3 regions of the Pseudomonas sp. HS6 genome follow, and region 3 is predicted to be linked to each of the others. Evidence: riboswitches for the same ligand, from Rfam matches in the RefSeq annotation. Region 3 holds a riboswitch; each other region holds the start of a gene.
The links. A riboswitch is a leader RNA that binds a small molecule or an ion and turns the genes downstream of it on or off. The one in region 3 is predicted to bind cobalamin.
Positions count from the first base shown of each region.

Region 1: linked by a shared signal. The riboswitch ahead of cobO (cob(I)yrinic acid a,c-diamide adenosyltransferase) and the one ahead of JJN09_RS07195 (TonB-dependent siderophore receptor) in region 3 are both predicted to bind cobalamin.
Region 2: linked by a shared signal. The riboswitch ahead of cobW (cobalamin biosynthesis protein CobW) and the one ahead of JJN09_RS07195 (TonB-dependent siderophore receptor) in region 3 are both predicted to bind cobalamin.

Region 1 covers NZ_CP067412.1:5,497,247-5,505,029, reverse strand. Annotated here, with positions in the region: gene cobD (threonine-phosphate decarboxylase CobD) at 1-940, opposite strand, end outside; gene cbiB (adenosylcobinamide-phosphate synthase CbiB) at 933-1,841, opposite strand; gene bluB (5,6-dimethylbenzimidazole synthase) at 1,838-2,488, opposite strand; gene JJN09_RS24950 (cobyrinate a,c-diamide synthase) at 2,485-3,780, opposite strand; gene cobO (cob(I)yrinic acid a,c-diamide adenosyltransferase) at 3,777-4,388, opposite strand; cobalamin riboswitch at 4,469-4,695, opposite strand; gene JJN09_RS24940 (hypothetical protein) at 4,862-5,446, shown strand; gene JJN09_RS24935 (sorbosone dehydrogenase family protein) at 5,512-6,825, shown strand; gene JJN09_RS24930 (C40 family peptidase) at 6,896-7,432, opposite strand; gene JJN09_RS24925 (C40 family peptidase) at 7,651-7,783, opposite strand, start outside.
Region 2 covers NZ_CP067412.1:916,912-924,694, reverse strand. Annotated here, with positions in the region: gene cobN (cobaltochelatase subunit CobN) at 1-3,402, opposite strand, end outside; gene cobW (cobalamin biosynthesis protein CobW) at 3,406-4,479, opposite strand; cobalamin riboswitch at 4,578-4,788, opposite strand; cobalamin riboswitch at 5,833-6,055, shown strand; gene JJN09_RS04245 (CbtB domain-containing protein) at 6,177-6,374, shown strand; gene JJN09_RS04240 (CbtA family protein) at 6,386-7,087, shown strand; gene JJN09_RS04235 (cobalamin biosynthesis protein) at 7,084-7,497, shown strand; gene cobM (precorrin-4 C(11)-methyltransferase) at 7,589-7,783, shown strand, end outside.
Region 3 covers NZ_CP067412.1:1,588,676-1,596,458, forward strand. Annotated here, with positions in the region: gene JJN09_RS07175 (pirin family protein) at 1-23, opposite strand, end outside; gene JJN09_RS07180 (DoxX family protein) at 111-551, opposite strand; gene JJN09_RS07185 (LysR family transcriptional regulator) at 727-1,629, shown strand; partial or broken gene JJN09_RS07190 (NAD(P)/FAD-dependent oxidoreductase) at 1,650-2,721, shown strand; cobalamin riboswitch at 2,796-3,002, shown strand; gene JJN09_RS07195 (TonB-dependent siderophore receptor) at 3,095-5,032, shown strand; gene JJN09_RS07200 (ferredoxin) at 5,032-5,391, shown strand; gene JJN09_RS07205 (ABC transporter substrate-binding protein) at 5,388-6,299, shown strand; gene JJN09_RS07210 (hypothetical protein) at 6,412-6,885, shown strand; gene JJN09_RS07215 (VOC family protein) at 6,945-7,376, shown strand; gene JJN09_RS07220 (alpha/beta fold hydrolase) at 7,393-7,783, shown strand, end outside.

The DNA.
Region 1 (7,783 bases), 2.6 Mb from region 3:
CGCTGGCATTGGCGGGCAGGCCGAAACGCAGGCTGCTGTTGTGCACGAAGAGGCGCAGGAGAATGCCGCGTCTGGCCATGAATTCGTGCAGCGCGGCGGCGTGTTCGGTAATCAGCCATTGAAACAGCGCGCAGCCTCCCTGAGGCTTGAAACCGAAACGTTCGAGCAGCGCAGCCAGCCGTTCACTGGCCTCGTCGCTGCGGATCCGCTGGCGGGTATGACCTTCGGTATCTTGCAGACAGGCCTGACCCAACACGCGGGTCGGCCCGCTGACGGCCCAAGGGCCGACCTGTTCGGCCAGCAACCGGAGCAACTTGCGCTCGGCCAGCACAAACCCCAGTCGTACGCCGGCCAGACCGAAAAACTTGCCGAACGAGCGCAACACGATCAAACCGACCTGATGAGCATGCGGAGCCAGACTCAGCTGTGGCGTGTTGTCCATGAACGCTTCGTCGACTACCAGCCAGCCGCCCCGTTGGGCCAGCCGCGCATGCCAGTCGAGCAACCGCGCCGGGGTCAGGCTCAGGCCCGTGGGGTTGTTCGGATTGACCACCACCAGCACGACGAGGCTATCGAGGAAAAAATCGACTTCCTGCTCCAGCACTTCGCGGACGATGTAACCACTGCGTCGCCAGGCTTCGGCATGCTCGGCGTAACATGGCGACAGCACGCCGACCTTGCCGGCACGACGCAATCGCGGCAGCAACTGAATGGCCATCTGCGAACCGGCCACCGGCAACACTTGCGCGGCGCCGTAGTAGTCACACGCAGCCTGCTCCAGACCGTCATCGGCTTCCGGCAACCGCGCCCAGGCCCGCTGCGGGATGTCCGGGACCGGAAACGGCCATGGCGCGAGACCAGTGGACAGGTCGAGCCAGTCTTCTTCCGCGATGCCGTATTCGAGCGCCGCCCTGCGCAGCCGGCCACCGTGTTCAAGCATAGAATTCAGCCCCCACGCAGAGAATCAGCAGCCATAACCATACCCCGCGCTGGACCAATTGCCAGCCGCGATCAATGGAATCGGCATCCGCCGGTGCGCCTTCGCCCAGTTGCGGACGCTCGTGCAACTCGCCGTGGTAAATCGCCGGACCACCCAGCTCGACGCCCAAGGCACCCGCGCCGGCGGCCATCACCGGGCCGGCGTTCGGGCTGTCCCATTTCGGCGCCTGGGTGCGCCAGCATTTCAGCGCCAGTCGGGTTTTGCCGAGCAGCGCGTAGGTCAACGCCACCAGCCGCGCAGGAATGTAGTTGAGGACGTCGTCGATTTTTGCCGCTGCCCAGCCGAAACGTTCGAAGCGTTCGTTGCGATAGCCCCACATCGCATCGAGCGTGTTGCTCAGGCGATAGAGCACCACGCCCGGCGCACCGGCCACGACAAACCAGAACAGTGCGGCGAACACGGCATCGCTGCCGTTCTCCAGCACCGATTCGGTGGCGGCGCGGGCGACAGCAGTGCTGTCCAGTTCACTGGTCTGGCGGCTGACCAGATAACCCACGCGTTTGCGCGCTTCTTCCAGATCATCGCTGCGCAGGGCCTTGGCCACCGGCTCGACGTGTTCGCCGAGGCTGCGCATGCCGAGAGCGCAATACAACGCGAGAATCTCGACGACCCAGCCGACATAAGGCGCCCAGGACAATGCCGTGGCCAGCAGGGTCAGCGGCAGCACTGCAATCACCCACGCAGTAACACCATGGCTGCGCCAGCCGCGACCGCCGCTATTGAAACGTTGCTCGATGCGCCCGGCGAAATTGCCGAACGCCACCAGCGGATGCCAGCGTTTCGGTTCACCCAGCAGCGCGTCCAGCGCAACCGCGGCGACACTCAACAACGCCACACTCATTGACTCACTCCCCAGAAATTTTCATACAGCAGCTCATTGAGCGGACGCACCTGCGCCCACCCTTCGAGTACCAGCATCGGCGCCGGATAGAATTCCTTGACTGGCCCCAGACAAAGAACCGCCAACGGCTTGGCCCCGACCGGCAGTTTCAGCAGATTGGCCAGCGCCTGCGGCTCGAACAGCGACACCCAGCCCATGCCCAGGCCTTCGGCGCGAGCCGCCAGCCACAGGTTCTGGATCGCGCAGGACAGCGACGCCATGTCCATCTCCGGCAGCGTGCGGCGGCCGAAAATGTGTCGCTCGCGATCGTCCATCAATGATGCAACCAGCACTTCGGCGCAATCATTGATGCCTTCGACTTTAAGCTTCATGAACTCGTCGCTGCGCTCGCCTAGGGCTTCGGCGGTGCGTACGCGTTCTTCCTCTACAAGATCCTGGATCTGGCCGCGCAAGGCGCGGTCGCTAATACGGATGAAGCGCCACGGCTGCATCAAGCCGACGCTCGGCGCCTGATGTGCGGCCTCAAGCAATCGGCGAAGCAATTCAGGCTCGACCGTGCCGCCGCTGAAGTGGCGCATGTCGCGACGTTCGGCGATGGCGCGATAGACCGCTTCGCGCTCGGTTTCAGTGAATGCGTTGTCGGTCATGGCACCAACAGTGCGGCAATCGCCGACGGATTCGACGGGAAGTAAAAATGCACGTACGAAGCGGTCATCCGCCCTTCCCGGTAAACCGCTTCCGCGCCGCGCCCGCCGTTGGGGCTGTGGCCACGGGCGATGGGGGTCAGTTCGGTGGTGGTCAGGGAATGGTGATAGGTGTGACCTCGCAGCAAGCCCTCCGGCAGTTCCACGGACTGCAACGCCAACGCAGCCAGTCGTTTTTGCATCACGGCATCACCGTTGAGCAAACCGACCAGTTCGGCGCGGGTACCTTCGACGTCGGTCAAGGAGTCGAGCAGATACAACATGCCGCCACATTCGGCGAGCAGCGGTTTGCCGGCGGCGTGATGTGCGCGGATCGCTTTGAGCATGTCGGTGTTCTGCGACAAGGCAACGTGGTGCAACTCCGGATAACCGCCGGGCAGGTACAAGCTGTCGGCCTCAGGTAATTGCGTATCGCGGATCGGCGAGAAGAAACTCAGCTCCGCGCCCATCGCCCTTAGAAGGTCGAGACTGGCGCCATAGGTGAAGGCGAAGGCTTCGTCACGGGCGACGGCAATCCGTACGCCTTCGAGCAGTCTTTCGTTCTTGACGATTTCTGGCGCAGCGAATTCCACGGCCGGTGGCAGCGCTACCTCGCAGGTACTGGCCAGCGCTTCAGCGGCGGCGTCGAGGCGCAGATCGAGGTCATTGAGTTCGCTGGCCTGCACCAGACCGAGATGGCGGCTTGGCAATTCGATCCCGGTTTCCCGGGACAATGCGCCGTACCAGCGCAGGCCTTCGGTGAGACTGCCTTCAAGCAACTGCGCGTGGCGCACAGTGCCGACACGGTTGGCCAGCACGCCGGCGAACGGCAAGTCCGGCTGATAGCGCGCCAGCCCCAGGGCCAAGGCGCCGAAGGTCTGGGCCATGGCGGTGCCGTCGATCACGCCGAGCACCGGCACGCCGAAGTGCCGCGCCAGATCGGCGCTCGACGGTGTGCCGTCGAACAAGCCCATCACGCCTTCGATCAGGATCAGATCCGCTTCAGCGGCGGCTTCCCACAACAGACGTCGACTTTCCTGCTCGCCGACCATCCACATGTCCAGTTGATAGACCGGCGCACCGCTGGCACGTTCGAGGATCATCGGGTCGAGAAAATCCGGGCCGCATTTGAACACGCGAACCTTGCGCCCCTGATTGCGATGCAGGCGAGCCAGCGCGGCGGTGACGGTGGTCTTGCCCTGGCCGGAGGCCGGCGCGGCGATCAGTACCGCCGGGCAGTGACGTGGTTGATTCAAAGTTCGACGCCTTTCTGCGCTTTGATACCGGCCTGAAAGGCGTGCTTGATCATGCCCATTTCGGTGACGGTGTCGCCCATCTCGATCATTTCCGGCTTCGCAGCGCGACCCGTGACGATCACATGCTGCATCGGCGGACGAGCCTGCAGATCGCTGAGTACCTGATCCAGATCGAGGTAGCCATGCTTGAGGGCGATGTTCAGTTCATCGAGCACCACCAGACCGATCGACGGATCACGCAACAGCTCACGGGAGACTTCCCAGGCAGCCTCGGCGGCGGCGATGTCACGCTGGCGGTCCTGGGTTTCCCAGGTGAAGCCTTCGCCCATCACGTGAAAGCGCACCTGCTCGGGGAATCTACGGAAAAACAATTCTTCGCCTGTGCTGTTACGACCCTTGATGAACTGCACCACGCCGCACTGCATGCCGTGGCCCATGGCGCGGGCAAGCATGCCGAACGCCGAGCTGCTTTTGCCTTTGCCGTTGCCGGTCAACACCAGCACCAGACCGCATTCATCTGGTGAATTGGCGATGCGCTCGTCGATCACGGCTTTTTTACGCTGCATGCGCGCCAGGTGACGCTCGTCGCGTTCGGGGGAATCAGTCATGAGGGAGCTCTCCGTTGAGGCTGGATAACGGCGGGCAGGCACAAGAATAGACGGCAAAAAGCCTGGCATCGCCCACCGTGATGCCGCTGGATGGATCAGGCCGGTCTCCGGGCTCATGAGCGGCGTTGGCCTGGCTGCGCGCCTTCCCGCTTTGCAGCAGTGGCATCGGACGCAGCTTTTACTCATTTACCGTTGCGGGGGCAGCGCCGGGATCGCGAGGGTTCTTCGCTTGAAGACCCGCCTCACCGGCTTCCCTGTTTCACTCTGTCGACAGCGGTCACAGAGCACCTGAAACAAGCCGCGAAGGTTAGAGGGTTGGGGGTGGAGCGTCAAATGAAGAGGCCCCCTGAAAGCGAATAACTGCCGTCGATCAATTATCTGACGCCAATCTTGTGCCACACTGTCAGCAGTGATATCAAAGAGCCATGCTTTTTGAACGCAGAGAGCACATCACAATAACAAGGGAGAGCACCATGCAAGGCATGATCATCAGCAATCCGCGGCTGGAATTCCTGCGCCCGGTGCTGGAACGATGGTTTGACTGTATCGACCGCTACAACGCCGTGCGCGGCGACAACGACACACCGTACTGGCACGACGAAAAAGCCAACCTCGGCCTGCTGTCAGCCGCCGCGTGGATGGCAGAACTGGTGACACTGCGCGATACCGCCACGCGCAAACAGAACGAGGAAGGCGAACGCAATGCCCGCGCCGACCTGTTCCTGGCCGGCGCCGAAGATCGCGCCTACATCCAGGCAACCCAGCGCTGGCCACGCGTCAACAGCCTGAATCTGACCCAGGCCCTGGTCGATATCACCAGCGATGCGAAGCGCATCAGCTACGCCAGCGATCTCAAACTTGGCTGCCTGTTCGTCGCCCCACAGAAAGCCCAGCACAGCGCCAGCCCGGAAGAATTGCAGGACATGGTCGACGACCTGCAAAAGGAACACACCTGCGCCGTCGCCTGGTACTTCCCGTACGCCTACCGCAAATTGCGCAGCGAGGCTGGCAACTATCACCCCGGCATTGCCGTGCTGTTCAAGGAAGCTCGCGGCTGAGGGGGGGACCATCGGCTCGCGCACTTATGTATGATTAGAAATGCATTCATAAGGGAAGATAAATAATGCGCAAGCCCCACCTCGTTTTCGTCATCGCACTTGCCGGAGGGCTCACCGCCTGTGGTGAATCCTCCAGCCTGCAAGTTTCCGACGGCACCGGCCCGTCTCCAAAACTCCCCGAACCGAACAAGACCCTGATTCCGACGGTGAACATCGCCCCGGCGATCGGCTGGCCGGCCGGCGCGAAACCGACGCCAGCGGCAGGCACTCAAGTGGCAGCGTTTGCCGAGAACCTCGATCACCCGCGCTGGCTATACATGCTGCCCAACGGCGATGTGCTGGTGGCGGAAACCAATGCCCCGCCAAAACCGGACGATAGCAAAGGCATACGTGGCTGGGTGAAGAAAAAAGTCATGGACCGCGCCGGCGCCGGCGTCCCCAGTCCGAACCGCATCACCCTGTTGCGCGATGCCGATCACGACGGCGTGGCGGAAACCCGCACGGTATTTCTGCAAAATCTGAATTCACCGTTCGGCATGACGCTAGTCGGTAACGATCTGTACGTCGCCGACACCGACCGCCTGCTGCGCTTTCACTACGAGCCCGGCGCAACGGAAATCAAGAGCCAGCCGATCAAGGTCGTGGATCTGCCGGGCGGCACGCTCAACCATCACTGGACCAAGAACGTCATCGCCAGCAAGGACGGCAGCAAGCTGTACGTTACGGTCGGCTCGAACAGCAACGTCGGCGAAAACGGCCTGGATCAGGAGGAAGGTCGCGCGGCGATCTGGGAAGTGGACCGGGCGACCGGCAATCACCGGATCTTCGCCTCGGGCATTCGCAATCCCAACGGCCTGGCCTGGGAGCCGCAAAGCGGAGCATTGTGGACAGCAGTGAACGAGCGTGACGATATCGGCAGCGACCTGGTGCCGGACTACATCACCTCGGTCAAGGACGGCGGCTTCTATGGCTGGCCGTTCAGCTATTACGGCCAGCACGTCGATGTGCGCGTGAAACCACAACAACCAGAGATGGTGGCCAAGGCCATCGCTCCGGACTACGCCGTCGGCCCGCATACAGCGTCACTGGGCTTGTCTTTCGCCGAAGGCAACACGCTGCCGGCGCAATTCAAGGAAGGCGCATTCATCGGCCAGCACGGCTCATGGAACCGTAAGCCGCACAGTGGCTACAAGGTGATCTTCGTACCGTTTGCCGCCGGCAAGCCGAGTGGAGCGCCAGTGGATGTACTGACTGGCTTCCTCGATAAAGATGAAAACGCCTTGGGTCGCCCGGTCGGCGTGGTGATCGACCAACAAGGCGGGCTGCTGGTGGCGGACGACGTGGGGAACAAGGTCTGGCGAGTATCAACGGCTAAATAGCCGGGCCCAAACGCAAAAAAACCTGTGAGAGCCAATGTGCTCCCACAGGTTTTTTTATCGTTTCGCCTGACTATGGGTTATGCGCCAGATGCTCCGGCTGCAGAACGCGCTTGGCACTCAGGTAGGCTTTCTGCCAATAGGCCTTCGACAGGCTGTCCAGCTTCACCGTGCCACCGGTGGCCGGTGCATGAACAAAGCGCCCTTCCCCGACGTAGATTCCCGCATGGCTGACTTGAGAGCCGCCATTGGTCGCGAAGAAGATCAGGTCGCCGGTTTGCAGCCCTTCCTTGCCGACATTCGGCGCCTGCATGACGATCAACTCGCGGGTCGAGCGCGGCAGGCTGATGCCGGCGGCGTCGCGGTAGACAAAACCGATCAAGCCACTGCAATCGAAACCCGAGTCCGGCGTGTTGCCGCCCCAGCGATAAGGCGTGCCCACCAGCCCGAGCGCACGGAACAGCACGTCTTCGGCAGCGGGAGAAAAGGCCTGGGAGGATCCGAACACAATCGGAGCACGAACCACCGGCGCAGGTGGCAGAGTGCGGCTGGCGCAAGCGCTGAGCAGCGCTGCGAAGAACATCAGGGCGAGGCGGGCCGGCATCGTCATAAGCAGAACATCCTGATCTGGCTGCGGCTTTTACTGCCGATTCGACAGAAAACAAAACCGCCTGCGTTTGGACGCAGGCGGTTTGCCATCAATATAGATCAGGATTCTAGCGGCTACGCGGCAAACTTCAAGTAAGACTTTAACTTCACCTTGTAAAGTTTAAGTCTATTACCCCTGAAGGACCGCTTGTCGCCACGAGCGTGGCGACTAAGGCGTGATTACTTGCGAGCGGTAACCACGGTTGGAGCGTTCGCCAAAGCGCGTTTGGCTTCGATGAAGGTCTTGCTCCAGTAGCTGTCACCCAGGCTGTCGATGCGGACACCGCCACTGCGACGACTGCTGGAGTGGATG
Region 2 (7,783 bases), 670 kb from region 3:
CAAGTCATGCTCGCGGTTGTCCTGGTTGTGCAGCACGGCCTGCACCTGGCTCAGGCGCTGGACGAATTGCTCGCGGGCGGCGGTGCCTTCATCGGAACCGCCATAAGCGTAGGCGCCCCAGTTCAGGTAAACCTCGGCCAGATCCTCGCGGGTTTGCCACAGGCGGCCGTCGATCGCGCCCTGCACGCCCGCGCCATAAGCGCCGGGTTTGGCACCGAAGATCCTCCAACCGGCCTGACGCCGTGCGGACTCTTCGTCCAGCCCCGATTGCCGCAGTGCTTCGCGTTCGGCGCGGACCTTGGCGGCCAGCGGGTTGAGATCGTCCGGCTCGTCCAGTTCCGCTACTGCTTGTACGGCAGCGTCGAACAGGCGGATCAGGTTGGCGAACGCATCACGGAAAAATCCGGAAACCCGCAGCGTGACATCGACCCGAGGCCGGTCGAGCAGGCTCAGCGGCAGAATCTCGAAATCATCAACGCGCTGACTGCCCGTCGCCCACACCGGGCGCACGCCCATCAGCGCCATGGCCTGGGCGATGTCGTCACCGCCGGTGCGCATGGTCGCCGTGCCCCAGACCGACAGGCCGAGCTGACGCAAGTGATCGCCGTGATCCTGAAGGTGTCGCTCAAGAATCAGCGTGGCCGACTGGAAACCGATCCGCCATGCCGTGGTGGTCGGCAGATTGCGCACGTCTACTGAATAGAAATTGCGCCCGGTGGGCAACACGTCGAGGCGGCCACGACTCGGTGCGCCGCTCGGGCCGGCCGGGACGAAACGACCGCTCAAGGCGTCGAGCAAACCGCGCATTTCGGCCGAGCCGCAGGCGTCGAGGCGTGGGGCAATGACCTCACGCAGGTTGTCGAGGATTGCGCTGACTTCGGACCAGCGCGGTCCCTGTGGGAGCGGGCTTGTCCCCGGGCGGCGATCCGACGAAAGCGTCGTGTCAGCCAATATTTTTTTCACTGACCTGTCGCTTTCGCGGGCAAGCCCGCTCCCACAAGGGTTGTGCAAGGCTTGGCTTTGGTTGAGTACCTGCTCAATCAGCTGGGTGGCGAACAGCTCAAGGCGTTCACGGGTATCCCCCGCCGTGCGCCAGACTTCATCGCTGACCGACATTAGTTCCTTTGGACGCGGGCCAGTCCAAGGCTCAGCCAGTGCGCAATCCAGTGGATCGAAACCCAGTGGAAACGCCTTGGCCAACGCCCGCAACAGGCTCGATTGCGCACCTTTGCCGTCGCCACGAGGAATCCGCAGCAGCGCCAGCAAGGTGTCGATGCGCAAACGTCCGGTCGGAGACTCGCCGAAAATGTGCAGGCCATCGCGGATCTGCGACTCCTTCAGATCACACAGATAGGTATCCAGACGCGGCAACCAGATCGCCGCATCGGCATCGCTGTCGAGGCCTTCGTCGAGTTGCAGTTCGCGATCGATCTGCGTGTCACGCACCAGTTGCAGAATGTCGCGCTGCAACTCCCGGGCGCGGCGCGGATCGAGCAATTGCGCTTCGTAATACTCGTCGGCCAACAATTCGAGATTGCGCAATGGACCGTAGGTTTCAGCGCGGGTCAACGGCGGCATCAAGTGGTCGATGATCACCGCCTGAGTGCGACGCTTGGCCTGGGCGCCCTCGCCCGGGTCGTTGACGATGAACGGATAGATATTCGGCAGCGGCCCGAGCAATGCATCCGGCCAGCAGTTCTCCGACAAGCCCACGCCTTTGCCCGGCAGCCATTCGAGGTTGCCGTGCTTGCCGACATGGATCACGCCGTGGGCGCCATAGGTCTGGCGCAGCCAGAAATAGAACGCGAGATACGCGTGCGGCGGCACCAGATCCGGGTCGTGATACACCGCGCTCGGATCGACCTGATAACCCCGCGCCGGTTGAATGCCGACGAAAGTCAGGCCAAAACGCAGGCCGGCGATCATCATTCGCCCGTCACGGCACATCGGATCGTTTTGCGGGGAACCCCAACGCTCCAACACCGCCGTACGATTGGCTTCCGGCAGTGCATTGAACATCGTCAGGTAGTCATTCATCGCCAGGCTTTGCTGGCACGGGCGCTGATCGAGAGTATCGAGGTCGTTACTGACGCCGCCGAGCAGTTGCCGGATCAGTTCGGTGCCGCTATCAGGCAACTCGGCAGGTAGCGGATAACCTTCGGCCTGCAACGCCCGCAGGATATTCAGCGCGGCGGCCGGCGTGTCGAGGCCTACGCCGTTACCGATGCGTCCGTCGCGGGTCGGGTAGTTGGCGAGGATCAGCGCGATACGCTTGTCAGCGTTCGGCACCCGCGCCAGATCGACCCAGCGTCGCGCCAGTTCGGCCACAAAATCCATGCGCTCGGGTTGCGCCCGATAACACACCACATCTGACTGACTGCGCTCGCTGCGCCAGGCCAGGTCCTTGAAGCTGATCGGCCGACTGATGATCCGGCCGTCCAGCTCCGGCAGCGCAATGTGCATCGCCAGATCCCGCGGACCGAGGCCCTGCTCGCTCTCGCGCCAGCCGGGCTCGTTGTCCTGGGCGCAGATCGCCTGAATTACCGGGATGTTGCGACGGAATGGCCGCAGATGCGGCGCTTCCGGGCTGGACTGGGCGAAACCGGTGGTGTTCAGAATCACCCCTGCCTCGACCTCATCCAGCCAGTCCTCGACCACCGACAGGCAGCCGGGCTCTTTCAAACTGGCCACGGCGATCGGCAGCGGATTGAGTCCGGCAGCCTGCAGCCGTTGGCAGAACACGTCGATAAACGCCGTGTTGGCCGCTTGCAAATGCGAACGGTAAAACAACACCGCCGCCACCGGTTGACCGGACAGCCAATCGGCTTGCCAGTCACTCAGTGCGGCGGTGTTTTTATTCGGGTGGTAAATCGCCGTGCGCGGCAGCGTTTGCGGCTCGCCCCACACGTAATCCCGCGCCAGCCAGCGATTGGCCAGGCAACGGAAAAAGTCCAGCGCATTGCCCATGCCGCCCTGACGCAGAAACTGCCAGAGCCGGTCGCGATCCTCGACGCCCACGGTGCTCAAGTCGCTGAGCTCCGGGTCGGGACGGTCATCGCCCGGCACCAGAATCACCTGCACACCGCGTTCGGACAACTCGACCAGCCGCTCGACGCCATACCGCCAATAAGCGATGCCGCCGTGCAGCGAGATCAGAATGACCTTAGCGTGGCGCAGCACTTCGTCGACGTACAGGTCGACCGATGCATGGTTCTGCACCTGCATCGGGTTGGCCAGCCGCACGCTCGGATAATCGTCGGGCAGCTGCTGCGCCGCTTCGGCGAGCAGCGCAAGGCTGGAGTCGCCGCTGCACAGGATCACCAGCTCGGCGGGGGTTTGTCCAAGGTCGGCAATGTTGTCATCCGACACGAAACCGCCGGGCTGGGTCCTGAGCAGGTGCATGGCTTAAACGCTGAGCGCGGCGCGCAGTTGCGCTTCGAGCTTGGCCGCGTCCAGTTCCTGACCGATCAACACCAGTCGGGTAACCCGTGCCTCATCGGCGCCCCACTGACGGTCGAAGTGCTTGTCGAAACGCGTGCCCACGCCCTGAATCAACAGCCGCATCGGCTTGTTTGGAATCGCCGCGAAACCTTTGACTCGCAGAATGCCGTGCTGAACCACCAGTTGCGTCAGTGCGTCGAGCAGCAGGCTTTCGTCGGCTTGCGGCAATTCGATGGAGATCGAGTCGAAAGCGTCGTGATCGTGGTCATCATGATCGTCATCGCCTTCACCGTGGTGGTGATCGTGATGGCTGTGGCGACTGTCGATGTGCTCTTCGGAACCGGCACCCAGACCAATCAGCACATCCAGCGGCAGGCGACCGTTGCTGGCTTCGATGATTTTCACTGCCGGCGGCAGTTCTTCGGCGACTTCCAGGCGCACGCGAGCGAGGTCTTCCGGGCTGGTCTGGTCGGCTTTGTTGAGGATCACCAGGTCGGCGCTGGCCAGTTGATCGGCGAACAGTTCGTGCAGTGGCGATTCGTGGTCCAGGTTCGGGTCGAGTTTGCGCTGGGCGTCGACCTGATCCGGGAACGCGGCGAAGGTGCCGGCGGCCACGGCCGGGCTGTCGACTACGGTGATCACGGCGTCAACGGTGCAGGCGCTGCGAATTTCCGGCCACTGGAAGGCTTGCACCAGCGGTTTTGGCAGGGCCAGGCCCGAGGTTTCGATCAGGATATGGTCGAGGTCGCCGCGACGGGCCACCAGTTCGCGCATCACCGGGAAGAACTCTTCCTGCACCGTGCAGCACAGGCAGCCGTTGGCCAGTTCGTAGACGCGGCCGGTGGCTTCTTCTTCGGTGCAGCCGATAGTGCACTGCTTGAGGATTTCACCGTCGATGCCCAGCTCGCCAAACTCGTTGACGATCACCGCGATGCGGCGGCCCTGGGCGTTATCGAGCATGTGCCGCAGCAAGGTGGTTTTACCCGAGCCGAGGAAGCCGGTGACGATGGTGACAGGGAGTTTGGCCAGTGTTTTCATCGGATGCCCTTTGGCAAGGTGGCGGGCATACGGGACGAGACCGGCAACGCGGATGCGTGCCTGGAGAGTTCGCCACCGGATCACCCCGCCCGGTTGAAAGTGAGAATCTGTGACGAGGCAGGTCTCCTGGCTGACGGTGTTCGGGCCTTGGCCCGGTTTTCGCTGCGCCTTCCCGCTGGCTCTGGGTTGAGTTGGCAGTGGCGTGGCAGCGAACAGCACCGTTCACAGTTGCGGGGGCAGCCGCGGCTTGGACCGCGTTCCCTTCTTAGCTTCGGCGTGGGCCGAAGAACCTCGAAAGCGCAAGGCTACGCATGGGTTCGTGATGGGTCAATGGGCGTTGTTTTTCGGTTTTGGGATTTGTGAGCATATCCGTTGCTGCGGTAACGGCTTCCTAGGGTTCCGCCCTTACGGCGGGTCACTTTTGACAAACGCCCGGAATGCCGGCCCAGTCAAAAGTAACCAAAAAGTCTTGGCCCCGGCGTACGGCACTTCGCAGAGGCTCAGTGTTCCCTCGCTACGGTGTCTATCAGGGGGCATCGCCTACGGTTTGCTTCGCTGCACCTCCTCTCGATGTATGCGGCTACGCCGCACGGCGCTGCGCGCCTACCCCCTGATGGACACCTCCGCTCGGCCTGCCGAAGGGGCAAAAAATCAAAAGCCAGAGCCAGAGCCAGAGCCAGAGCCAGAGCAAAATCCAGATCAAGAGCCCCTCACCCTAGCCCTCTCCCGGAGGGAGAGGGGACTGATCGAGGCGTTTGGGAGAGGTTCGCCGACGTGCGATATCGCGTTGAACTCAGGTTTTGAAAAACACACGAATCAGCTCCCTTTCCTCGGGGAGAGGGAGCTGATCGAGTGGTTTGGCAGAGGTACGCCGACATGCGATACCGCGTTGAACTCAGGCGTTGAAAAGCCCACAAATCGGCTCCCTCTCCTAGGGGAGAGGGCTGGGGTGAGGGGTGAATCCACCACAAAACCAAAGCCGAACACGCCATGCCCCTCCCCACTCAAAACGATGAGCGTTAGCTCAAGTGAAGCTTTTGACCTCAAGGCCCGTCGGCAGGCTGAGTGGAGGGATTGATCCGGGGGTGGGAGCGCAGCGACCGTTTGGCGAAGCCAAACACATCGAGAGGAGGTGCAGCGAAGCAAACCGTAGGCGATGCCCCCGGATCAATCCCGGAGCGAAGGAACCCCGAGCCTCAGCGAGGGGCCGAACGTCAGGGTGCAGCCTTTTTGGTTACTTTTGAGGCGTTTGTCAAAAGTGACCCGCCGTAAGGGCGGAACCCTAAGAAGCCGTTACCGCAGCAACGGATATGCCCCCAATCCCAATTGACTCAAATCCCCCCCTCATGGTCTCCTACACAACTTGTTACGGGTGCCCTTCACAGGGTGAAACGGGAAACCGGTGAATCATGTGCTTTACTCTAAAGCCATGTCAGTCCGGTGCTGCCCCCGCAACGGTAAGCGAGCGAAGTGTCAGATCCACTGTGCCCCCGGGCATGGGAAGGTGACGCTTGCAGGTCGGCCTGACGCCAACCCCTCGTGAGCCCGGAGACCGGCCCGCAACACACAGTGCGCATCTTGCGTCACTGAACATAACAAACCCGCGGTGGGCGGGCGCTGTTCGAACCTCTGCGTGCCCGACTCGCAGGGGTTTTCATGCGCACCGTTCACCCGCTGACACTCCAGAGGGAAGCGCCATGTCGATCATCAGCAGCACCGGCAGCAATACGGACAAAATCTCCAGCACCACCACCCTGAGCCAACGCCTGACCGCTGCGGTCTTCGCGTCGATCCTGGGTGCCAGCCTGGTCTACTTCGCCGGTTTCTCGCACATCGAAGCGGTGCACAACGCCGCGCACGATACCCGCCACAGCGCCGCGTTCCCGTGCCACTGAGACCTGACGACATGATCAAGCGTATTGCGCAGACCGCAGGTTTCACCGGCCTTCTGGCCGCCCTGCTCCTGACGTTGCTGCAAAGCTTTTGGGTGTCGCCGCTGATTCTCCAGGCAGAGACCTTCGAGAAAGCCGAGCCGGTTGCCGAAGTCCACGAACACGCCGCCGGCACCGCCGCCCACACCCACGATGCCGAAGCCTGGGAGCCGGAAGATGGCTGGCAACGCGTGGTTTCCACCACTGGCGGCAATCTGGTCGTGGCCGTGGGGTTCGCCCTGATGCTGGCCGGTCTTTACACGCTGCGTGCGCCGACCAAAACCTCGCAAGGCCTGCTCTGGGGCCTGGCGGGTTACGCGACTTTCGTGCTCGCCCCGACACTGGGCCTGCCGCCTGAACTGCCGGGCACCGCTGCCGCAGACCTGGCGTCGCGCCAGATGTGGTGGATCGGTACTGCCGCGTCTACCGCTGCTGGCCTGGCCTTGATCGTGTTCGGTGGCAACTGGCTGCTGAAGATCCTCGGCGTGGCGATCCTCGCCGTGCCGCACATCATCGGTGCTCCGCAACCGCAAGTGCATTCGATGCTCGCGCCGGAAGCACTGGAAGCTCAGTTCAAAATCGCTTCGCAGTTGACCAACGTGGCGTTCTGGCTGGCCCTGGGCCTGATCAGCGCCTGGTTGTTCCGCCGCAAAAGCGATGGTCAATACCACGCATGACCGATGACAGCGCAGCGCCGACCTTTGTGGTCGGCCTGGGCTGCCAGCGCGGCTGCCCGGCCAGTACGCTGCGCGCCTTGCTCGACCAGGCTCTGCAGGCCCATCGCATCGAACTCGATGCGGTCAAAGCGCTGGCCAGCATCGACCTGAAACGCGACGAACCCGGACTGCAAGAACTGGCGGCACAACTGGCGCTGCCGTTGCTGTACTTCAGCAGCGAAGAGCTGGCCAGTTATCAGCAACGCCTTAGTCATCATTCGCAGATCGCTTTCGAACGCACCGGTTGCTACGGCGTGGCGGAAAGTGCCGCACTGGCGCTTGCCGAACAACTGATCCAGGCCCCGGCAAAACTGCTGATTTCCCGGCAAAAATACGCCCAGGCAACCCTGGCATTGGCCGGCGCGGCATAAATTCCCGATAATCCCCGCTTTCGATCATGAGCATTCTTCATCTGAAGTGCTCTTGAAGCCTCGACCTGCCCTACTTTCACAGGATCCAACGATGACCGTTTACTTCATCGGCGCCGGCCCCGGCGACCCGGAATTGATCACTGTCAAAGGCCAGCGGCTGATCCGCAGCTGCCCGGTGATCATCTATGCAGGTTCGCTGGTGCCCACGGCAGTGCTGGACGGTCATTCGGCTGAAATCGTGGTCAACAGCGCCGAGTTGCACCTGGAACAGATCATCGATCTGATC
Region 3 (7,783 bases):
GAAAGTTGTTGCTGAACGGTCATGATGATTACTCGATTGTGTCGCGGGGTGCGGCCAACAAAAAATGCTGAAGCGCGGTGAAGGAACCTGTCCTTCACCGCGCTCGGGTATCAACCGCGACGAGCGTCGAGGCTGAAGCGGCCGGCGCCGAAGGCCACGACCTGCAACAGGCCTCCGGCCATGGCGATGTTCTTGAAGAAGTGGATGAACTGGTTCTGGTCAGCCAGCGCACTGTGGAAGGCCAGCGCGGTAAACACGCTGAAAGCGGCCAGTACAGCGGCGACGGTGCGGGTACGGTATCCGGCGATCAGCGCCAGACCACCACCAACTTCGACGATGATCGCCACTGCCAGCGCCACTTGTGGCAGCGGCAGACCGACAGAGCCGATGTAACCGATCATCATGGCCGGAGCGGCGAGTTTGGAAAAACCGGAGAGAATGAAAATCACGCTGAGCAATACGCGGCCGATCAAGGCAGCCGAAGCTTGTTTAGTGTCGGAAGCGTTCTGTTCAGTAGCCTTTGTTTGAGCGATGTTTGCAGAAGTAGCCATGGGAGTATTTCCTTCAATGGGGTCCGGTTCGACCTGAACCGTCCGGATGAAGAAATGTTGCGCCTCGACAGCTCATCTGAATAGCCGACTAATTTAGATCATTACGTTCGACAAAATAGGTAAGCTGCCGACTCTAGTCCAAACGCGGGCTCAATGGCGATTCGAGGAAACAGGCATGATCTCCGATCCAGGCACACCGACACTCGATCAACTGCGCGTATTCCTGACGGTCGTTGAAGTTGGCAGTTTTGCAGCCGCTGCACGCAAGCTTCACCGCGCGACGTCGGTCATCAGCTACTCGATCGCCAACCTGGAGACGCAATTGGGCGTGACCCTGTTCGATCGCGAGACCACCCGCAAGCCGCAACTGACTGACGCCGGCCGTACTGTGCTGGCCGAAGCCCGGACCATTGCCAACGGCGTGCACGGCTTGCGCGCCAAGGTCAAAGGCCTGCTTCAGGGGCTGGAAGCCGAAGTGCATGTGGTGCTCGATGTGATGCTGCCTGCCGAGCGCGTAGTCGATGCGCTGAAATCCTTTCGGGAAGAATTCCCCACCGTCGCCTTGCACCTGCACATGGAAGCACTCGGTGCCGTGACCGAACGGGTGATCAATCGCGGCGCGGTGGTCGGCGTCAGCGGGCCGATGAACGACGGCATCAACGGCATCGAAAGAATCGGCATCGGCAGCGTCGAGCTGATTCCGGTGGCGGCGCCGAATCATCCGCTGGCCTCAGGCGAAACCAACGTTCCGGGTGCCGGGCGCGAGCACACGCAACTGGTGCTGTCCGACCGCTCGCGACTGACTCAGGACAAGGAGTTCGCCGTGCTGAGCAACCGCACCTGGCGCCTGGCGGACCTGGGCGCCAAACACATGTTGCTGCGTGAAGGCATCGGCTGGGGGAACATGCCGAGGCCGATGATTCAGGAGGATCTGGACAACGGCCGACTGGTACAACTGAATTTGTCGGAGTACGCCAGCGGGCAATACACCTTCGACGCCATCTACCGCACCGATGTGCCACCGGGCCCTGCGGCGCGGTGGCTGATCGAACGTTTCGTGCAACAAAGCACCGCGTAGCCAGAAAAATGGAGATTGAAATGGGAACAGGGACTGTTAAACGTGTCGTGGTCGTAGGTGCCGGCATCGTCGGCGCGTCTGTTGCGTATCACCTGGCCTGCAAGGGCGCGGAGGTGACCGTGGTCGAAGCTGGAGATATCGCAAGCGGTGTGACCGGGCGCTCGTTTGCATGGATCAACACCTCACACAGCGGGCCTGATCCTGTCGCACAAATTCGTGGGGCAGCCATTCAGGAATACCGTCGACTCGAAGCACAGTTGCCCGGGCTGGAGATTCGATGGACCGGTTCCCTGTCATACGGCGCGGGGTCGGATAACGGGCTGCCAGCCGCCAATCCCCCCCTCCACGACACAGCTGTCTCAGCCGCAAGTGCTCGAACTTGAGCCCAATCTCAGGCGTCCCCCGCAACAGGCTTTTTACGATTGCGAAGAGGGTGCACTGGACGCCGTACAAGCCACCCACGCATTGATCGCAGGTGCCCAGACACTTGGCGCAAAAGTGCTTACGCAAACCAGAGTGCTCGGTTTGACTACCCGCGACGCCAGGGTGACAGGCATCGAGACCGCGATGAGTATCATCGAGTGCGACGTGGTCATACTGGCCGCCGGGACCGGTATCACGCAACTGACGCAGAGCCTGAACCTGCCCCTTCCAATCGAGGCCTCCCCCGCCATTTTCATCCGCTACCGGATGCAACCCGATCGGGTGAACACGCTGATTTCCAGTCCTGAAATGGAAGTGAGACAAGACTCGGTAGGGGTTTTGCTGGCGGCGGAGGACTATCTGGACGACGCCCTGGAAAACCGCCCTGAAGCAATAGCGCTACGAACCGCAGCTGCCATCCAGAACGAATTGAGCGGGATCATTTCCATCGAACCGGAATCGGCGTGTGTCGGGCTCAGACCCATTGCTGCGGACGGCATACCCGTGATCGGCTATCTCCCCGAAGCCGATGGCGTCTACGTCTGCACGATGCATCCGGGCGTGACGCTGGCGGCGGTTGTGGGTCGTCTGGCCAGTGAGGAAATCATCGAAGGAGAGGACTCCTCTGCGTTGAGCGCGTGCCGTCCGGATCGATTTTTTCAGACGTGAGAACGCTGGCGGCTGTCGAATAATCCGCAACGGTCATCCGCAACCCATGTTGACGAGCGGTCATCCGAGTGTTCAGATGCCGCCCTGTTTCAGGTGTCCCATGCCGCCGTGCATGGGGTGAAACGGGAAACCGGTACGTTCTTTTTGAACAAGTCCGGTGCTGCCCCCGCAACGGTAGGCGCGTGATGCTTTCGATACACCACTGTGGCCAGAAGGCCATGGGAAGGTGAAAGCGTCCATACGCGCGAGCCCGGAGACCGGCCTGAAATGTCTGTTTGGCAAAATCCTGCGGTGGGCGGGCATGGGCCGGTGTCGGCGTGTGCGCGATGCCTTCTCCTGCATGCTCTTCTGCGAAGATCCTTTCGAGAAGACAATGATTCGACCTTTCAACACTCCGGCTCCATCCCTGTTGCTTGGCTGTCTGTTCAGCCCCCTGTTGCTGGCGGATGACGCGCCGCTCGAACTCACTCAGCAAATCGTTTCCGCGCCCTCTGTGGAGTCCACGACCGTGGCCGACATGGCGCAGTTCGGCAGCAAAGTCGAGATTGTCACCCGCGAGCAGATCGAGCGCGCCGGCCCCAGCGCCGATGTCACCCGCGTTATGCAAATGTTTATTCCCGGCCTGTACGTCGCGCCGAAAAACGGCCCGTTCGACTACGGCACTTACTCCCTGCTGGGCGGGCGCAACGATGACACGCTGATCCTGCTCGACGGCGTACGCCTGAACAATCGCCTGTACGGCGGCCTGTATCTGGACACCCTGCCGGCCAATGCCATAGAACGCATCGAAGTGCTCAAGGGAGGGCAAAGCCTGCTGTTCGGCACTCAGGCCGTGTCCGGCGTGATCAACATCGTCACGCGCAGCCCGCAGTCCCGCAAAGCCTCCGGCGAAGTGAACATGGGCGTGGACACGTTCGGCGGCACCACCGAGGATGCGCGGGTCGAGAACATCTTCACCAACGGTTTCGGCGACCTGGGCCTGCTGGCGTACGTCAGCCATAACGTTTCGGACGGTTATCAGCCATTTCGCAATCGCGACATCAAGAACGACAGCGAAAAGAATCGCGCCTACGAAGTCACCACGTTCGGCGGCAAGGCCATTCAGTCCTTTGGCGACGATGCGCGTATGGAGCTGTTCTACCAATACGCCGACGCCAACCTCGACTTCGCCCGCCCGGTCGACAACCACAAGACCACCAACGACCGCATCCAGCAGATCGCCACGGCGACCTTCGAACAGAACATCAACGAGCGCCTGAGCTATTTCGTCAAAGGCCACATCAACGACTGGGACACCCGCTACACGCGTATCAACAACACCGCCAATGGCGGCACAAAAACCATCAATCACAACGACTACTGGGGCTTCACCGACTGGGGTGTGCAGGCCGAAGGCAAGGCTGAATTACCCGGTGGCCATGTGCTGGTGTTCGGTACGGACAACCAGTGGTTCAAGGGCCAGGACGATGTGCTGATCATCGACAACGACAAGGCCGAAGCCCACGCGCTCTACACTCAGTTGCGCCCGCAGATCGACAGCCTGCCCGACTGGCACCCGAGCATCGGCATCCGTCACGAGGCTATGAGCGGCGGCGACAGCGCCACGGTCGGCATGCTCACTTCGCTGTACGACCTAAGCGAAAACTGGTCTGTGCGCGGTCAGTACGGCACGGCTTACAAACTGCCGAACGCCGAGCAACTGTTCGTCAACGAACCGGGCGACGAGTTGGGTAACCGCAACCTGAAACCCGAGAAAAGTCGCAACGCCGAACTCGGCCTCGACTACAAAGGCCTGCTGCTCGATCGCGAGTTCAGTGCCAGCGTCACCCTGTTCAAACGCAAGATCGACGACCTGATTACCCTCGACGATATCCAGTGGGTCAACGGCCAGGGACAGATCCAGATGCGCGGTTTCGAGGCGGACGCCAAACTCGCGCTCAACGAGCAATGGAGCTTGCAAGCTGACATGACCCGCAACCTCACCGAATCGCGTGCTGGCGTCACGCTCAACGATGTGCCGAGCTTTTTCGCCCGCTCGCGCGTCGGCTATGAGTCGGTTGACCAGATGTGGGGCGCCGGCGGTGCGATCCGCTACATCCGCGATGTGATCAGCTCGAAACAGGTCGAGTACGGCCATTACTCGGTGGTGGATGCCGACGCCTATCGTTACCTCGACAGCGCCCATCAGCACCGGGTGAGCCTGCTGGTGGAAAACCTGTTCGACCGCGATTACGTCACCAGCCGTTCGAACAACGTCGACAACCTCGGGCGGCCGTTCACCTCCGAAGTGCGCTACACGTACCGATTCTGATGGCGGAGATCAAAACCATCGACGGCGTCGACACGCACCCGGACTGGTCGCACATCCCCGCCCATGCCCGCCACGTGTTCCTCTGCACCGGCCCGCGCTGCACCCAGCGCGGCGCCTTGCAGCTATGGAAAACCCTGCGTCGGCACTTGCTGGCACACGACCGCATCGAGACCCCTTGCGGGGTTTTGCTGACGCGTACGCACTGTCAGTTTCCGTGCAATCTGGGACCGGTCATGACGGTGTATCCGGAGACCTGCTGGTATGGCGTACGCAGCCACGCGGATGCGCAGCGGTTAGTCGAGGTGCACCTGGTGGGCGGCGAAGTGGTCGAGGATCTGTTGATCAAGGAGCGCTCGTGAGAACGCTGTGTGTGCTGGCGGGTGCCCTGCTCTGCGCTTCTCCGGTTGTGGCAGATGATTACCGCAATTGTGGCGAGACCTGGCACCTGCCGGTGTCGACACCGTCGCGGATTGTCGCTCTCAATCAGCATGCGGCGGATCTTGTGTTGGCGTTGGGCGCCGGCCCGGCGCTGGCAGGCGTTGCCTATCTGGATGACACCGGTACGCCTCAGACCCAATATTTCGGTGTTCCAGTGATCTCGACCCGCTATCCGTCCAGCGAAGTGTTGTACGCGCAGAAGCCGGATCTGGTGGTCGGCGGATTTGCCTCGGCCTTCGGTAATGGTGTGACGTCACGCAGCGGACTGGGGCGCAACGGCGTGGCTTCGTACTTGCTCGAGTCGGCCTGTAACGGGCATTCGCTGGATTACTTCGAACACATCCGCAACGACCTCTCGACCCTCGGTGCCTTGCTGCACCGACAGCAGCGCGCTCGGAAACTGAGCGATGCGATGGATGCAGATTTGGAAAAGGCCAAGGCATTGAGCGGCGCGGGCAAGTCGCTGTCCGTGTTCTATCTCGACAGCGAGGTCAACGGTCTCGATAGTGAAGGCCGACGGGGTTTTGTCACTACCCTGCTGGCCGCTGCCGGTGCCCGAAACCTGTTCGCCGACATCAACCAATACCGTGTGACCGTCAGCCGAGAAACCCTGCTCGCCAGTGACCCTGACGTGATTCTGCTGGCCGACGCGCAATGGTCGCCGGCTAGTCGAAAACGTCAGTTGTTGATGCAGGATCCGGTGCTGTCGACCCTGCGGGCCGTGCGTGAGAACCGTGTGATCGATATTCCCTTCACGCATCTGTTGCCGATGGTGGGCAGTGGCCGGGTGGCGCTGGAGTTGGCAGAGCGGCTCAGGGCCTTACCTTGAACATCACCGCGAGAAATCTCTAAAGACCCGATAGAATCCCGAGCCACTGGCCCCCGACATCTGAACCATGCCACCCAATCCATACCTGCAGATTGATCAAGGAAAGACGCTCATGGGTTTGAGAACAATAACGTTCGCCATGTTACTTGCAGTGGCTCTGACTGCTTGTGGTGGCAGCAAGGACAAAGCGCGGGAGCTGGTTGAATCCACTCGGTACGACGACTTCGAGTCCCGCCTGGAGGTGTTGTTGGAATTCTTCAACTCACACTATTGGGCACTGCCGAACGATTCCATTCGTGAAGTCGTGACAAAAAACCTGGATAGAGAAGCGACCAAAAGCCAGATCATTGATGTCTACGCCGATCATTTCACCGAAGAAGAACTCGAAGTGATGATTCGTGCCAACAACAAGAGTATCGAGGAAACCGAAAGCATTCTCTCCAGTACCAAGGAAGGTCGCGCACTGTTCGACAGAGTCGTGGAGGTACAGGCCCTGGTTGATCAGGTCATGGACAATGCAGCAAAGGCGCAAACGACCGCAATCGTCGAGGCGCTGGATAAGCTGAATGAGCCTTATGTGAACTAGATTCGTATAGAAAGCGGCTGCTCCCTTGGCAACACATCCAATGAAACGGAATTCACCTTATGTTTGTACGAAACAAACTGGTTCCAGAGTTAATGGTCACAAATATGCAGACCAGCCTCGCTTTCTGGGTCGGCTGCCTGGGATTCAACATCGCCTATCAACGCCCTGAAGATGGCTTCGCCTATCTCGATCTGAATGGCGCTCAAGTCATGCTCGAACAAGTTGAACCGAATGCAGGTCAGTGGCTGACGGCGGAACTGAGCAAACCCTTCGGCAGAGGTATCAACCTGCAGATAGACGTTGAGGCCGTCGCCCCCCTCATCGAACAACTTGGCGTCGCGCAGTTTCAACTCTATAGAGCATGTAAAGACACCTGGTATCGCGCTGACGATGTTGAAGTCGGCCAAAGAGAATTTATCGTCCAGGACCCGGACGGTTATCTTGTAAGACTGGTAGAACGTTTGGGCGAACGTCCCGTTTGCCCGATTTGATCAAGGAAGAAAAACAATGAAAAAAGCTTTCGGCCTCCTGCTTCTGATCTGCCTTTCGGCCAGCGCACACGCTGACGAAAACCCCATTGGTTTCCGGACCTCCACACTGCCAGACGCGCAAAACAACCGTCCGCTGGAGATGGTCGTCTGGTATCCCGCCAAGACCACCGCCACCCCGCAGTTGATTGCCGACGATATTGTGTTCGTCGGGACGTCCGCCGTGCGCGATGCACCACCGACTGCCGGAGAGCATCCGTTACTGGTGCTCTCGCATGGTTACCGAGGGAACTGGAGCAACCAGGCGTGGCTGGCCACTGCGTTGGCCCGTCAGGGTTACATCGTGGCGGCGGTCAACCATCCCGGCACCACGACTCATGACCGCAGTGCGCAAGCCGCTGCACAGTTGT